DNA from 2 places in the Actinomadura sp. NPDC049753 genome. Region 2 is predicted to be linked to the other one. Evidence: riboswitches for the same ligand, from Rfam matches in the RefSeq annotation. Region 2 holds a riboswitch; the other holds the start of a gene.
The links. A riboswitch is a leader RNA that binds a small molecule or an ion and turns the genes downstream of it on or off. The one in region 2 is predicted to bind cyclic di-AMP.
Positions count from the first base shown of each region.

Region 1 (4,619 bases), on a different contig from region 2:
GCGCGGCGACCATCAGCACCTCCGCCGGTTCCACGTCCAGCAGCCGCACTGCTGTCAGGTACGCCTCCGGCTCGGGCTTGTACGTGCGGGCGAGCTCCGCTGACAGGACGCAGTCGAACGGCAGCCCCGCCCCCTTGATCAGGTGCGTCAGCAGGGCGAACCCGCCGTTGGACAGCGCCGCCACCACATACCTCTCCCGCAGCCGTGCCAGGCCGTCCACCGAGTCGTCCCACGCGGGCAGGCGATGCCAGGCCCGGACGAGCCGCCGCCGCGCGGTCTCGTCGAAGGCGTCCGCAACGCCGTGCAGCTCCAGCAGCTCGTCGAGCGACTCCCGGTGCAGCGTGTCGAGGTACGCCCACTCCCGTTCCCCGCTGCTGACCCGCTGCATGGACGGGAGGTACCGCTCGCGCCAATCGTCGGCGAAGGCCTCGCTCTCCAACGCGACACCGCGCTCCGCAGCGATCACTGCCACCTGGCCGGCGACCCCTGTCCGCCAGTCGACGGTCGTCCCGAAGATGTCGCAGGCCACTACCCGGATCGCCCTAACGTCGAAGCCCATTGGTACTCCCTCGCCCAAGAGCGCCCGGATGGTGCCCTACCCCAGTCCTAACATGCCGTCCTGGGCGGCCGGTTTTAGCAGCGCCTCACATCTCCCCCGGACGTGACAGACCCCGCTCTCGCCCGAGGACGGGAGCGGGGTCTGTGGTGAGGCTAGGAGGGGGTCACCTGGACGGACTGATCAGCCGAGGGGCTTCGGGGCGCCCTTCTTGCCGGCGCCGTGGCCCCAGGACAGGATCTCGTACTTGACGCCCTTCAGGTGGCCCGCCGAGGTACCCGTGTTGTACTTGCTCTTCGGCTTCTTGCCGTCGACCAGGTGGCGGAAGGTGTAGGTGTCGAGGTCGAGCATCACGCCGCGGTGCGACGGCTCGCCCGGCCCGCGGTCCCCGACGAAGCCGGTGACGCTGCGCCCCTTGTAGGTGACCTTCACCTTGGTGTGCAGAGGCCAGCTCGGGCTGGCGAACAGGCCCTTCTGCATCGGCTTGCCGCCCGCCGGGGCGCCCGTGTCGCCGTTCACGCCCGAGCCGTCGTCCCAGAAGTAGGACGCGGTGGTGCTGCCCGCCAGGACGGCGTGGCGCTTCGGAGCGACCTTGCCGGCGGTGTGGCGGGGGACCTTCGCGTCGCGCTTCCCGGTGACCTTCTTCCCGGTGACCTTCTTCCCGGCCACCTGCTGCTCGATCACCTGCTGCCCGGTGACCTGATGGCCGGTGACCTGCCGCCCCGTGGCCTTGTGCCCGGTGACCTGCTGCCCCATGGCCTTCTGCCCGGTGACCTGCTGCGCGGTGACCTTGTGCGCCGTCGGCTCGTCCGCCGCGGCCTCATGGGCGGTCCCGGCCGCCACGCCCGCGACCAGCATGCCCGCGAGGGCGGTACCGATGAGGGCCTTGTCGAGGACTCGCTGCTGCATGTTCATCCTTTGCTCGGTGGTCCGGGCGCCGGGTCACGCCTTCGGCGTAAGGCCCGCCGTTCGGGCATGACGGATCCGGCGCACGGCACGTGGGCGTGCTCGCGACGTGGGTGTGATTGCGCGGGGGAGGGAGAAGGGGGGAAGCACCACTGGACGGTGCGGGGCGAGGGGCCGCTGAGCGGCCCCGGCTTACCGGTACTGGGGGTAGCCGTAGCCGGCGACGGTGGACGTGTCGCGGACCTTCTTCTTCACCGCGTCACCGGTGTTGCCCTCGATGGTGTTGATGGTGCCGTCGTGGTTGTCCTTGACGACGATTCCGACGTGCTCGACACCCTTGATGCCGCCGCCGTTCCAGGCGAAGAAGACCACGGCGCCGGGCTTCGGGGTCTGGCCGAAGCGGCCGGTCTTCTTGAACCACTTGGCGTGGCTGACGGTGTAGGCGTCGGCGCCCATGCCCTTGGTGCCGGTGTGCTGGCCCAGCCAGGACACGAACATGTCGCACCAAGACTGGCCCTTGTAGACCGAGGCGCTCTTGGAACCGATGCGGTGGGCGTTCTGCTCGCCCAGGGGCGAGCCGACGTACCAGTCGTTGAACTTGCTGTTGCCCGAGGCGTCCTCGTGGGTGCCGACCTGCGTGCGGGCGAGCTTGATGACGTCCTGCGCGGAGGCGCCGGCGTTGGCGCTCTGGCCTGCGGTCTTGGCGCCGTTGGTGCCGGCCTGGGGCGCGGCGGCGACCTGCACGGTGTTCGCGGGCTTGGTGTCCGCCTGGGCGGACGGGGCCAGGGAGGCGAGGCCGAACGCGCTCGCCAGGGAGAGGACGGCTCCGGCGGCGACGCGGGTGCCCATGCGCTTGGTCAGGTCGAAGGTACGAGCGGTCATGCGAAGGTTCTCCTGAGGTCTTCCAGTCCGCCTACCGGGTTAGCTGTCGGGTTCGGGCATGGAAGTAGCCCTACCGCGGCCCCGCGCATGGCGGGAGTGCGGATTCACCCCGGTGTTTCGGTGGGTCCCCGGCTCCGCTGGCCGTGATCGGCGCTCTGCGGACTCGGCGGCGGACGTGCCTTGATCGGCCGTCCTGATGATCAGGGACTCGACGCGCCCTTCATGATCTGGTCGGGCGCTCCGGACGGGCTTCCCCGTCGGTCACACACCCACAACAGGTTCAAGCGGGCCCATATTTCGTCAAGCACACCCCAAAGACCCTGCTGACCTGTAAAGCCTCCCCAAAACTCCCTCAACGTAGGGGCTGCGGTCCAGTCAAACCGAACCAAGATTTTTTGTCCGCCCCTCCCCCCAGAGGAAGACGATCACACCCGAGCGCTCCCCCGTTGCCTTTAATTCGTGTGTATTACATGGCCAGTCGCCTTGAAGGTACGGATCTGAGCTGACCGAGCGCCGACCGCCGAGCGCGGAGGCAGATCACGGAACTCTTCCACCTCATAGTCGCGCCGGAGCAGAACTCGGGTGAGCGTTCCTGCTGGAGCGTCGGCGCGGCGAGTCGGCCCTCATCAACTCACTCCTCAGCGTGGCGAGCGACACGGCTCCGACGAGGACCGTCCCGTCCGGAAACCGGAAGACCGGCACTCGCGGGTCGGACGCGCGAGCGGATCGCGCCGGTTCCGCGCGGGGCCGCTCGCCGTCTTTCCCGCCGTCCCACCTGACGCCGGCCGCGGACGCCAAGCCCCGCAGCACGTTCGCGTCGCCGAGGTCCAGACCGTCACTGAAGTAGGCGCGGTACAGGCGGGCGGTCATGTCCTCGGCGGCGCCGTGCGCGGCCGCCAGCGCGATGAGCCGGTGGGCGTCGGCGGTGGGGGCGGGCACGATCCGGTCAAGGTTCACCGCCAGGCCGTCGGCCGCCGCCGCCCGCGCAACCTGCTCGACCCGCGCGGCGGGCACGAGATGGAGATGTCCACGGCTCGGCGGCGGTTCCTCTGGCGAGACCGCGGTCCGGTACGGCCTGAAGACGACCTCCAGTTCGCCGCCACCCGCACGGTGCTCCTCGGCGGCCCGCTGGAAGCGGACGTAGCCGAGCGCCGACCAGACGCAGGCGATGTCGTGGGTGAACTCAACTTTCATGGGTTCGTCCTTCAATGGCGGCACGGATCGTTCCGTGCCGCCTCAGCATGCCCGCCGCCGTTCCCCTCGTCAATACGGAACGTTCCGTGCCGCCTGAAGGCTATGCTGTCCTCATGTCACCCAGACGTCCTGAGCGCCGAAGTGAAGAGGCCGCCAACGCCGTCATCAAGGCCGCCATGGACCTCTGCGAGGAGGTCGGGTACCGCAAGGTCAGCATCGAGGGCATCGCCGCCCGCGCCGGCGTCGGAAAGAACACGATCTACCGCTGGTGGCCGTCCAAGGCCGCCGTGCTGCTGGACGGCCTCCTGTCCACATGGAAGATGGACGCGACCTTCCCCGACACCGGGGACTTCGTCGCAGATATCAAGGCACAGATGGCGGCGGCCTCTCGCATCCTCGGCGACCCGCACGTCTTCCCGCACTACCGCGCACTGATCGGCGAAGCCCAACACGACCCGGACCTCCACCAGGCCTTGTGGGACAACTTCATCGGTCACCTGGCGGGCGCCGCCGCCGAACGCATCCGGGCAGCGCAGCGCAAAGGCCAGGTCCGTTCCGACGCCGACCCGGTCCTCGTCACCGAACTGCTCTACGGCGCCGCCTACTACCGGCGGCTGCTCACCCCCCGCATGGCCGACGCCGAGCACATCAGCGCCATCGTCGACCTCGCAATGACCGGCCTCGCCCCATCGGCCGGCACACCCGCTCAGTAGCAGGCCCCATTAGTTCCGGCCGCCCTCGCACATGCCGCCTGCGCAGGCGCTCACGGTTTGTGCGCGGTGGTGAGGAAGTCCAGGACGAGGGGGCTGGCGTGGGTGCGGTACTCCTCGAAGTAGGCATGCCGCGCATCGGGGATCAGGTGTAGCCGGGCGTCGGGGATGCGGTCAGCGAGCAGGGGTGCGTTGGCGGTGGGGTTGAGCAAATCGTCGCTTCCGTGGACGACCAGGGTGGGGGCGCTGATGTCCGGCAGGAGGTCCCAGGCGTTGTGCCGGTTGCTCGCCACGAGGTGGCGGCGCCGGGCATGGGCAGGCATGCGAGGGTCGCCGAGGGTGTGGTGCGGGCCGGGATGGGAGGCCAGCCA
Region 1 covers NZ_JBFARL010000014.1:38,007-42,625, forward strand. The annotation lists gene AB0K37_RS06345 (haloacid dehalogenase type II) at 1-559, opposite strand, end outside; gene AB0K37_RS06350 (hypothetical protein) at 740-1,465, opposite strand; gene AB0K37_RS06355 (CHAP domain-containing protein) at 1,655-2,344, opposite strand; cyclic di-AMP (ydaO/yuaA leader) riboswitch at 2,359-2,507, opposite strand; gene AB0K37_RS06360 (DsbA family protein) at 2,900-3,538, opposite strand; gene AB0K37_RS06365 (TetR/AcrR family transcriptional regulator) at 3,652-4,251, shown strand; gene AB0K37_RS06370 (alpha/beta hydrolase) at 4,302-4,619, opposite strand, start outside.
Region 1: linked by a shared signal. The riboswitch ahead of AB0K37_RS06355 (CHAP domain-containing protein) and the one ahead of AB0K37_RS24405 (CHAP domain-containing protein) in region 2 are both predicted to bind cyclic di-AMP.

Region 2 (4,619 bases):
GCTCGACAAGCTCAACGAGAAGATGGACCAGAAGGTCGAGCAGTTCAACCAGAACCGCGAGAAGCTCAAGGTCGCCAAGAAGAAGTTCGACGCCGCGACCAAGGCGAGCAAGCAGGAGCAGGCCAGCTTCGAGGAGCAGCGCTCCAAGATCGCGCAGATGGCGGCCACCGCCTACAAGAACGGTGACTCGACCGACGTCACCGGCTTCGTCGGCAGCAACGACCCGCAGTCGATCCTCGACCAGGCCGCCGTCTTCTCGCACCTGTCGCACGAGCGCAGCTCCCAGCTCACCCAGTTCCTCGCGACCGCCCAGCGGCTCCGCCGCGAGCAGTCCCAGGCGAAGGCCGCTTACGACGAGGTGAAGTCGAAGCAGGACGAGCTGAAGAAGCAGAAGCAGGACCTCGACAAGCAGGTGCAGAAGCAGAAGGCGCTCGTGCGTCGGCTCGGCGGCGGCAGCACGCCCTCCCGCCCGGGCGGCGGCGGCCCCACCGGCGGCACCTACAACGGCCCGGCCAGCGGCCCGGCCCGCGCGGCGCTCGACTTCGCCTACGCCCAGCTCGGCAAGCCCTACTCCTACGGCGCCGAGGGCCCGAGCTCCTACGACTGCTCCGGCCTGACCATGAAGTCCTGGGCCGCCGCGGGCGTCGGCATCACCCGCACCACCAACTCCCAGTACGCCGCGACCAAGCGGGTGGCCAAGAGCAACCTGCAGCCGGGCGACCTGGTGTTCTTCAGCAACCTCGGCCACGTCGGCCTCTACGTGGGCGGCGGCAAGATGATCCACGCCCCGCACACCGGCGACGTCGTCAAGATCAGCGACATCACCTCCGGCTACTACCTGAGCAACTACTACGGCGCCGGACGTCCCTGACGCACCGCCCAGAACCCCCGCCCCACGGGCGGCATCGGGCCTCCATCGACAACGGACCAGGCTTGACCTGGTCCGTTGTTGATTTTGGGGGGGTTTGCCTTCTTTTGGGGTTTTGGTACCTTTGCACCACTCACGGCGCCCTCCAGACGCCGTGGACCCGCGGCGCCCACCCGGCGCCCCGGCCCCACGCGGCGCATCCAGCACCCGCGTGACGGCGGCGCGAGCCACGCGCCGCTCCCCCAAGGCGGCACGCCCCACGTGCCGTCCCGCGGCGCCCGAAGGCGCCGCACGGTCTCGACGCAGACCCGGCCGACCCCGTCCCACCGTGCGCACGCCGCAGCGTGCATGGCGCTGAGCGCGCAGCCGCGGTGACCTACACGGGGCAGGCCCCGGACGGTCCCCGGAGACGGGCCGCCGTCCGCCACAACACAAGGCGCCGCTCGTTCGCACGCGGGAGACAGGTCCCGCGCCGGGCCCCATCTCGCCCCCAGGATCGCAGCGGCAGCGCCGAATCCGCCTCAGCGCGGAACCGGGGACCCATCTGCGCCGGAGTCCGGAGAACCTCTCCGGACGGGCATTCCGGCACCCGGGGTGAATCGGCGCGTCTCTCCCGGCAGTCCGGTGAGAGCCGCCGTAGGGCCACTTCCACGCCCGAACCCGTCAGCTAACCCGGTAGGCGTCTGGAAGAGAAGGAGTGAATCCCGCAGCGTTACCTGGGGCGTGGCCGCCACGCGGCCGCGCCCCCACCCCCCTTTCACTCGGCGGGCGCTCACGCGCCCGCCGAGATTCCCCATCAGAACCGGCGTGCCCGCCCCCCGGGCACGTCACCGCCGAATCCGCGGACCGCCGTGCCCCCGCATGCGCGGCCGCCGTGGAACCGGGGACCCACTGCGTCCTTTTCGGGGTGAATCGGCCTGCCTTCGCGGGCCGTAGGGCGGCTTCCACGCCCGAACCCGTCAGCTAACCCGGTAGGCGGCATGGAAGTCGAGGAGATCCCCCCGTGCCACGCGCGCACTGCAAGAAGACCCCCGGCAGGCATCGCAAGCCGAACCCCCTGTCCCTCACTTGGCGGACGACCGGCGGCGTGATCGTCGGCGCCGCCGTGCTCGGCACCGCCGCCGCCACCGCGCAGGCGTCGGTCCTGCCGTTCGGTTCCACCCCGGCGAGGTCCGCCGCCGCGGCCGACCTGGCCCCCGGCCTGACGGCGCACGGCGGCCCGTCCGGGCGCACGTCCGAGCACGAGTCAGGGACCGCCGGTTCGAAGGCCCCGGCGAAGAAGGACCGGCCCGAGCAGCCGAAGGCGAAGACCTCCGGAAAGGCCGCCGCGAAGACCGCCGCGAAGCCGCGCCCCACCGCCGCGCAGGCCATCGAGCTCGCCCGCTCGCAGGTGGGCGTCGAGGAGGACGGCGGCGGCGAGACCAAGTTCCAGGAGTGGTACATGGCCACGTCCCGCGCACAGGAGACCCTCGCGCGCGACGGCGGCTCCCTCAGCGGCTACGGCGACGCGAACTGGTGCGACATGTTCGTCTCCTGGGTGGGCGAGCAGATCGGCTTCAGCGACCAGGTCGGCAGCGACGCCTGGACGGTCGCCCACGCCCGCTGGTTCCAGGAGCACGGCCGCTGGGGCACCGAGCCGAAGCCCGGCGCGATCGTCTTCTTCGCGTGGGACGGCGGCGAGTCCGTCGACGACATCGAGCACGTCGGCATGGTGGTCAAGAAGGTCGACGACGGCACGATCGAGACCGTCGAGGGCAACACCGACAACGCCGTCCGGATAAAGGAACGTTCCACAGACGTCGTCGTCGGCTACGGCTACCCGGACTACCGGTCGTGACGGCACCCCCCGCCCCGCGCCCTGCATAGGATCGCGCCCATGGAGGAAGGCCCCGGGCAGGAAGCCCCCGTGACGCGGCGCCGGGTTCTCGCCCTCGGCGCGGGCGGGTTCGCCGTCCTCCTCGCCGGAGGGGCCGGCCTGGCCGGCTCGCGCTCCGGCGGCGGGGCGGCGGACGCCGGCGCGCCCGGCTCCCCGTCCGCCGGGACGTTCAGCCCCTCCATGGCCGCCGCCGTCCTCGCCAATCGCGCCGACGCCGTCCGCGAAGGCGACCGCATGGCGTTCCTCGCCACGGTGGGCAACGCCCCCGCCGCCTTCCAGGACACCCAGTCACGCATGTACGGGAACCTCCGGAAGCTTCCCCTGGAAGGCTGGCGGGAGCGCGTCGTCGGCACCGAGGCCGTGGACGGCGAGACCGCCGTCGTCCGCGTCGAGGCGCGCTACAGGCTGCGCGGCTTCGACCGGAGCGACGTGGCCCGCACCCGCTACCTCACGCTGGCCCCGCGGGGCGGGGCGTGGACGATCGTCGGCGACGGGACGTCCCGCGGCCTCGCCGACGACACCGACATCTGGGACTGCGGCCCCCAGACGGTGGTCAGGGGCCGCACGAGCCTGGTCATCGGCGACGGCGCCGGCCTCGACGGCATCGCCCGGCGGCTGGACGCGGCCGTCCCGGCCGTGACGTCCGTGGTCGGCACGGGGTGGGCGCGGCGGGTCGTCGCGCTCGTCCCCGCCGACGCGACCGTCGCCTCCGCGCTCGCCGGCCCCGGGCAGAGCCTCGGCCAGATCGCCGCGCTCGCCGCCGTCGCCCCGGCCGCCGGGGGCGGCCGCGGCGAGGACCGCGTCATCGTCTCCCCCGGCACCTTCGGCCGCCTCAACGAGCTGGGCCGCGACGTGGTCCTCGCCCACGAGCTGACCCACGTCGCCACCGGCGGCGCCCGCGACGGGCGCACCCCGCTGTGGCTGATCGAGGGCTTCGCGGACTACGTCGGCTACCGGCGCGTCAAGATCAGCACCCGGTCGGCGGCGGGCGAGCTGCGCCGCGAGGTCTCCGCCGGGCGCGCGCCCTCCGCGCTGCCCTCCGCCGACGCGTTCGCCGGCGGCTCCCCCCGCCTCTCCCAGGCCTACCAGGAGGCCTGGCTCGCCTGCCGGATGGTCGCCGACCGGTACGGTGAAGCGGCGCTGGTGCGGCTCTACCGGGCCGCCGGGCGTGCCCCGGAGGCCGCGGCGCTGCGCGACGTGCTCGGCCTGACGCGGGAGCGCTTCACCGAACTGTGGCGCGACTACGTGAAGGAGGAGCTCGCATGAGCGAGGCGGAGACCGACGAGGACCGCGCCGGGGACGGCGCCGCCGGAACGCCCGGCGCCGCCCCCGCGCGCCGGCCCCGGATCGCCGCCGCCGTCACCGCCGCCGTGCTCTTCGCCGGGGTCGCGACCGTGCTCGCGAAGACCACGCCGTGGAACCCGCTGCCCGGGCACGTCCCCGGCGGGCGGGTGGAACCCGATCCCGCGCTGGACTTCACCCCCGCCGAGATCGCCCGTTCCCGGGCGTTCGACTCGGCCGTCAACCCGCCCGCCTACACGGGACTCCTCGTCGGCCTCGCCCTGATCCTGGTGCTGGGCCTCACGCCGCTGGGCGCCCGCTTCATCGGCTGGGCCACCGCGAGGACACGCCGCCGGCCGCTGCGCATCATCGTCGCGACCATGGCTCTGACCACGCTCCTGCGCGTCGCCGGGCTCCCGTTCCGCGTCTGGAGCGAGTCCGTGCTGCGCCGGTACGGGCTGTCCACGCAGAACTGGCCCGCATGGCTCGTCGACCAGGCGAAGTCCCTCGCCGTCACGTGGGTCATCTACACGATCGCCCTGCTGCTCCTCTACGCCCTCACCCGCCGCTTCCCGCGCCACTGGTGGACCGGCG
Region 2 covers NZ_JBFARL010000101.1:15,722-20,340, reverse strand. The annotation lists gene AB0K37_RS24410 (NlpC/P60 family protein) at 1-871, shown strand, start outside; cyclic di-AMP (ydaO/yuaA leader) riboswitch at 1,367-1,565, shown strand; cyclic di-AMP (ydaO/yuaA leader) riboswitch at 1,690-1,862, shown strand; gene AB0K37_RS24405 (CHAP domain-containing protein) at 1,872-2,705, shown strand; gene AB0K37_RS24400 (hypothetical protein) at 2,745-4,010, shown strand; gene AB0K37_RS24395 (M48 family metallopeptidase) at 4,007-4,619, shown strand, end outside.